2 regions of the Streptomyces gobitricini genome follow, and region 1 is predicted to be linked to the other one. Evidence: riboswitches for the same ligand, from Rfam matches in the RefSeq annotation. Region 1 holds a riboswitch; the other holds the start of a gene.
The links. A riboswitch is a leader RNA that binds a small molecule or an ion and turns the genes downstream of it on or off. The one in region 1 is predicted to bind cobalamin.
Positions count from the first base shown of each region.

Region 2: linked by a shared signal. The riboswitch ahead of ABD347_RS16220 (ABC transporter substrate-binding protein) and the one ahead of ABD347_RS13160 (energy-coupling factor ABC transporter permease) in region 1 are both predicted to bind cobalamin.

Region 1 covers NZ_BAAASR010000015.1:136,292-139,568, forward strand. Annotated here, with positions in the region: gene dhaK (dihydroxyacetone kinase subunit DhaK) at 1-146, shown strand, start outside; gene dhaL (dihydroxyacetone kinase subunit DhaL) at 155-772, shown strand; gene ABD347_RS13155 (PTS-dependent dihydroxyacetone kinase phosphotransferase subunit DhaM) at 769-1,173, shown strand; cobalamin riboswitch at 1,241-1,445, shown strand; gene ABD347_RS13160 (energy-coupling factor ABC transporter permease) at 1,476-2,159, shown strand; gene ABD347_RS13165 (energy-coupling factor ABC transporter substrate-binding protein) at 2,156-2,629, shown strand; gene cbiQ (cobalt ECF transporter T component CbiQ) at 2,636-3,277, shown strand, end outside.
Region 2 covers NZ_BAAASR010000018.1:173,477-176,753, reverse strand. Annotated here, with positions in the region: gene ABD347_RS16225 (FecCD family ABC transporter permease) at 1-410, opposite strand, end outside; gene ABD347_RS16220 (ABC transporter substrate-binding protein) at 407-1,447, opposite strand; cobalamin riboswitch at 1,478-1,659, opposite strand; cobalamin riboswitch at 1,807-1,976, shown strand; gene ABD347_RS16215 ((2Fe-2S)-binding protein) at 2,115-2,828, shown strand; gene ABD347_RS16210 (VOC family protein) at 2,960-3,277, opposite strand, start outside.

The sequences.
Region 1 (3,277 bases):
TCCCGGTGGCCCGTACGCTCGTCGGCAACTACGTGACCTCGCTCGACATGGCCGGCTGCTCGGTGACCCTGTGCCAGGCCGACGAGGAACTGCTACGGCTGTGGGACGCGCCGGTACGCACCGCCGCCCTGCGGTGGGGAGTGTGAGGGCCGTGATGCTCGACGCGGAGTTCTTCCGGCGCTGGATGACCGGCGCGGCGGCGGCCGTGGACCGTGAGGCGGACCGGCTCACCGAGCTCGACTCGGCGATCGGGGACGCCGACCACGGCGCGAATCTGCGACGCGGTTTCGCCGCGGTGGTCACGGCGCTGGAAGGTGAGCCGTCCGGGACGCCGGGATCGCTGCTGACGCTCGCGGGGCGGGAACTGATCTCGACGGTCGGTGGCGCGTCGGGCCCGTTGTACGGGACGCTGCTGCGGCGCACCGGCAAGGCGCTCGGCGCCGCCGACGAGGTCGCGCCCGTCCAGCTGGCCGAGGCGCTGCGCGTGGGCGTGGCGGCCGTGGCGCAGCTCGGCGGGGCGAAGGCCGGGGACAAGACGATGCTGGACGCGCTGGAGCCGGCGGTCGAGGCGATGGCCGAGTCGCTCGGCGAGTCGTTCGCGGCGGCGGCGGAGGCCGCGGACCGGGGCGCCCTCGCGACCGTACCGATGCGGGCCCGCAAGGGCAGGGCCAGTTACCTCGGGGAGCGCAGCGTGGGGCACCAGGACCCGGGCGCGACGTCCTCGGCGCTGCTGATCGCCGCGCTCGCCGCCGCGGCGGAGGAGGCACGGTGAGCGCGCGGGTGGGCATCGTGCTGGTCTCGCACAGCGCGGCGGTCGCCGACTCGGTCGCCGGGCTGGCGCGGGGTCTCGCCGGGGGCGGGGAGACCGCTCCGGTGGCGGCGGCGGGCGGTACGCCGGACGGCGGGCTGGGCACCAGCGCGGAGCTGATCACGCGGGCGGCGACGGCGGTCGACGGCGGGGCGGGCGTGGCGGTCCTGGTGGACCTGGGCAGCGCCGTGCTGACGGTGAAGGCGCTGCTCGCGGAGGGCGACGAGCTGCCCGACGGCACGCGGCTGGTGGACGCGCCGTTCGTGGAGGGCGCGGTGGCGGCGGTGGTCACCGCGTCGGCGGGCGGTGACCTGGACGCGGTGGTCGCGGCCGCGTCGGAGGCGTACGGCTACCGCAAGGAGTAAGGCGCGCCCGCGGGGTGGAGCCGGGCCGTGCGCCGACGCGCGGCTTGTGATGTACCTGGTCAACGCACTAGTGTCGCAGGGCCTTGGTGTACGGGAAACCGGTGCGGTACCGGTGCGGCCCTCGCCACTGTGATCGGGAAGTCCGGCTCCACCCCCCGGGGACCATCTCGGGAAGCCACTGGAACGCCGCGGGAGACCGCGGGGTCCGGGAAGGCGGAGTCGCGGCGGCATGACCCGTCAGCCAGGAGACCGGCCAGGGCGCGTTGTCCATCCACGAGGTGCTGGAGAGGGTCTCCCCCAACATGCATATCGCCGAGGGCTATCTGCCCCCCGTGCACGCGGCCGCCTGGAGCGTGGCGGCCGCCCCCTTCGTCGTCCACGGCGTCCGGGCCCTGACCCGTGAGGTCAGGGCCAATCCCGAATCGACTCTCCTGCTCGGCGCGGCCGGCGCCTTCACTTTCGTCCTCTCGGCCCTCAAGCTCCCGTCGGTGACGGGGAGTTGCTCCCACCCGACCGGTACGGGGCTGGGCGCGATCCTGTTCCGGCCGCCGATCATGGCGGTGCTCGGCACCATCACCCTGCTGTTCCAGGCGCTGCTGCTGGCGCACGGCGGCCTGACGACGCTGGGCGCCAACGTCTTCTCGATGGCTGTCGTCGGCCCGTGGGCCGGCTTCGGGGTGTACTGGCTGCTGCGCCGCTTCGAGGTGCCGCTGATGGTGAGCGTGTTCTTCGGGGCCTTCGTGGCCGACCTGTCCACGTACTGCGTCACCAGCGTGCAGCTCGCGCTCGCCTTCCCGGACCCGAGCAGCGGTCTCGTCGGTTCTCTGGCGAAGTTCGGCGGGATCTTCGCGGTGACGCAGATCCCGCTGGCCGTCAGCGAGGGGCTGCTCACCGTGCTGGTGATGCGGCTGCTGACGCGGTCCAGCAAGGGGGATCTCGTCCGGCTCGGCGTGGTGTCCGTGAAGAAGGAGGCCGTGGCGCGATGAGCCGTGACGCCAGGATCAACACGCTGCTGCTGCTCGTCGTGGCCGCGCTCGCCGTCCTCCCGCTGGCCCTGGGGATGGGTGACCACAGGGAGGAGCCGTTCGCGGGCGCCGACGCGCAGGCGGAGACGGCGATCACCGAGACGAACCCGGACTACGAGCCGTGGTTCAGTCCGCTGTACGAACCCCCGTCCGGCGAGATCGAGTCGGCGCTGTTCTCGCTGCAGGCCGCTCTGGGCGCCGGTGTGCTGGCGTACTACTTCGGCCTGCGGCGCGGGCGTCGGCAGGGTGAGGCGCGGGCGCGTACCGGGTCTCCTGCCGGATCCCGCGACGGATCCCGCAACGGATCCCCCGACGGATCCTCCGACGGGGACGACCCGGTGAAGCCCGCGGGCGCTGAACCTCCGGTCACGGAACCTCCGGTCGCCGGTCCGGCCGGTGCCGACGCCGGTGTGCCCCGGCCTTCCGCCTAGCCGCCGGTGCTGCCGATCGACGCGGCGGCGCACAGCAGTCGCTGGCGCCGCCGCCATCCGGGCGAGAAGGCCCTGCTGGGCTTCGGTCTGACCGTGCTGGCCGTGTGCCTGCCGCCCTGGCCGGGGGCCGTGCTCGTCGCCGCCGCGACCCTCGCGGTGCTGCTGGGCCCGGCGGGGGTGGCGCCGCGGCAGCTGTGGCGGGCGTGGCGCATCCCACTGGGTTTCTGCGTAACGGGTGCGGTGCCCCTGCTGTTCCAGGTGGGCGGGGCGGGCGGGCTCGTCACGCTCGCCCCGGACGGGCCGGCGCACGCGGGCCAATTGCTGCTGCGTACGTCGGCCGCCTCGCTCGGCGTGCTGCTGTTCGCGTTCACCACGCCGGTGTGCGACGTGTTGCCCAGGCTGGTGCGGGCGGGGGTGCCGGCGCCGGTCGTCGACGTCGCGCTCGTGATGTACCGGATCAGTTTCCTGCTGCTGGACTCGGTCCGGCGGATCCGGGAGGCGCAGGCCGCGCGGCTCGGACTGACGAGCCGGGCGGCCGCCTGGCGTTCCCTGGCGGGCCTGGGAGCGACGGCGTTCGTACGCGCCTTCGACCGGGCGGCCCGGCTCCAGACGGGCCTGACCGGGCGCGGCTACGACGGCACCCTGCGC
Region 2 (3,277 bases), on a different contig from region 1:
ACCGCGACGGCACCCAGCGACGCCCCGGAGGACACCCCCAACAGGTACGGTTCCGCGAGCGGGTTGCGCACCAACGCCTGCATGGCCGAACCCACCACCGCCAGCCCCGCTCCCGCCAGCGCCCCGAGCAGCACGCGCGGCGCCCGTACATCGAGGACGATCGTCTCGCGCGCCCGTGACCAGACCGGTTCGTGCCGGTCCAGACCCAGGGCGTGCGTCACGATGCCCCACACCTCGCCGGGCGGCACGTGCACCGAGCCGATGGCCATTCCCGCGACGGCGGAGAGTGCGAGGGCGACGCCGAGTACCCCCAGAACCAGGGCGAAAGGAGCACGCCGTGGCCCTGGTGCGTCGCTCCTGCCGACGGACGCGGAGCGGGAGGCCGCCTCGGCCGGCGCGGTCGCCGTCACCGGAACCGCTCGGGGTGGAGCGCGCGTGCGAGGCCCTCGACCGCGTACGGCGGGCGGACGCCGATCAGGGTCGCGGTCAGCGGCAGTACGACGAAGCGCTTGTTCCTGATGGCGGGGACGTCGGCGAGAGCCGGCAGGGAGAGCAGGAACTTCTTCTTCTGCTCGACGCTTCCGGCGCCCGCGTAGTCGTAGATCGCGATGACCTCGGGCTTCCGGGCGACGACCTGCTCCCAGGACGCGTCGCCGAAGACGTCGTCGAGGTCGGCGAAGACGTTCCGTCCGCCGGCGAGCCTGATGATCTCGGTGCCGAGGCTCTTGCCGCCGGCGGTGAACGCCGCCTTGTCACCGCTGTCGTAGACGAACACCGGCACGGCCGGCGCACCCTTCACGGCCGCCGCCGCCCTGTCGACGCGGCCCCGGAGGTCGGCCACCAGCCGGTCGGCCCGCTCCGGCACCCCGAACACGGAGCCGATCGTGCGGATCTCGTCGTAGGTGTCCTTCATCGACACTTGCTTCTTGCCGCAGTACTCCCGGTTCAGGTAGGTGTCGATGCCGGCGTCCGCGAACGCCGTGCGCGACCGCCCCTCGTTCTCGGCGAACGCGCTGCCGTAGCCGCCGTAGACGAAGTCGGGCTCGGCGTCGAGGACGGTCTCGAAGGACGGCTCCTTCTTCGCCAGTTCGGGGACCGCCTCGTAGTCCTTTCTCAGGTGCGGAAGGACTGCCGAGTCGGGGAACGCCGTGCCGACCAGCCGGTCCTTCAGCCCGAGGGCCAGCATCAGCTCGGCGGGGTGCTGGTGGATGGTGACCACACGGGCGGGCGGCTTCCGGTAGGTGGTGCTGGTGCCGCAGTTGTCGACGGTGACCGGGAAGCCCTTGACCGGTGACGACTCCGCCTTCGGCCGGTGCCCGGAACCGGTGCCCGCGGCGCAGCCGGCCAGCAGGGCGGTGGACAGGGCGAGCGAGACGGCCGCGGCGCGCAGGGCGCGGCGGCGGGAAACGGGCGGGGGAGAGACAGGACGGGGCGTGCCGTCGTACACGTAAAGCCTCCTGGGGAGTCCGCGCTCCTCGGAACGGGCCCGCGACAGGCCAGTGTCCTGACTCCCGGATCGACGTTCCCCCCGCCTTCCCGCGCGGTGCGCAGTGGCGTACTGAAGGGGTGCACTCCCCGGTCACAGTGGCGGGACCGTGCCGGAATCGCACCGGCTTCCTGTCTCCCGTCGCGGTGATGACCAGATGATCTTACGTAAATGTGGCGGACGGGTGAAAGGGCGCATGGCCGGAACCGTGCGCCCCTGGGAAGGTGCCACCCGCCACGACAGGGCCATGGCCGCCGTCGGCCTGTTTCTGGCCGTAGCGGTGGAAAGCCCTGGCGCGGTATACGGCCCGTCTGGGATCCTGCCACCTGGCCCGCGACGGCGGAACGAGGAAGCCGGTGGGAATCCGGCACGGTACCGCCACTGTGAAGGGGGAGCGAACCCGCCACGGTCACCGTCCCCCAGGGGCTGGGAAGACCGGGGGAGCGTCGATCCCGAGTCAGGAGACTCACGCCGTCGCACCCCGACGTACCGGGGCGGATCTCCCCGAGAGAGGACGGTGGCACCTGTGTGCCCACCCCCACCCTCTTCCGCGCGCCCCGGCGTCACCCGCGTCACCGGCGCGCCACCCCCGGCACGGCCACTACCCGGCCCGCACGGTGCGCAGACGGTGACCGACGGCACGCTCGTCAGGGTCGCCGCCGTCGGCCCCTACTTCGCCGTGTCCAGCGGCCCACGTGCCGACGCCGGCGACTTCCGGCCGTTCACCGCGCTCCACCACGACCCGGCGCCCTTGGCGGCGTACGTGGCGGAGACGGCCCGCCGGCTCGGCACCGACCAGCGGCGCGTCGCGGCCTCGACGCTCCACATCGGCACGGCCGCCCGCCTGTGGTCCGTCGCGCTCGCCACGGCCACACTGACCGGCCGGGCCACGGACCTGACACCCGAGCGGGTGTGGTGGCGCACCCCGGAGTCCGGCCCGATCGAGCTCTGGCTTCCGCAGGTGCCCGCCGCGACCGCCGGGGACCTGCCCGCCGCGCTGTACGAGACCGTCGTCGTACGGCATCTGCTGCCGCTGGGCGACGCCCTCCGGCGGGACTTCGGCCTTTCGCCCAGGATCCTGCACGGCAACACCGCCTCCGCGCTCGTCGGCGCCGTACGGGTGCTGCTCGCCCGCGTCCCGGACGCCCCGCGGTCACCGCTCCCGGTCGCCGCCGCCCTGCTGGCGCGGGAACCGCTCGCGAGTGCGGGCGTCCTCACCGTCGACCCCCTCGCCTACCGCCGCAACAGTTGCTGCCTCTACTACCGGGTCCCTGGGAACGGATTCTGCGGCGACTGCGTGCTCGAAGGCGAGAGGCCGCGGCACGGAAGCGGCGGTTCATGACGGCACCGCGTCAGGGCCGGCAGTCAACCAGGATCCAGCCCTGACCAACCACCTTCAGCCAAGATCGGTTGCGGGACAACTCTTGACAGATGGCAGTGACCAGCACCTTCACCAGGGTGCGGGAGAGGCTGTCAGCGGTGGCCCAGCACATTGACCACCCGTCCGCTGGGATCGCGGACGAAGAACCGCCGTACGCCCCACTCCTCATCCTGTAGGGGGTGCAGGATCTCCGCACCGCTCTGCCGCATGACCGCGTAAGCCGCATCCACGTCGTCCACCTCGACGCTCATGTCGGCGGTGACAGGCGCGGTCTTGTCACTGGTCATGACGCTGACCTGCGCTGCCGGGACGGACGGGGAGGCGAGCGTCATGATCCAGCCGTGGTTCATGACCTCCTCGAAGCCCAGCAGGCCATAGAACTCCCGGCTCTCCTGCGCAGCCTCCGACTG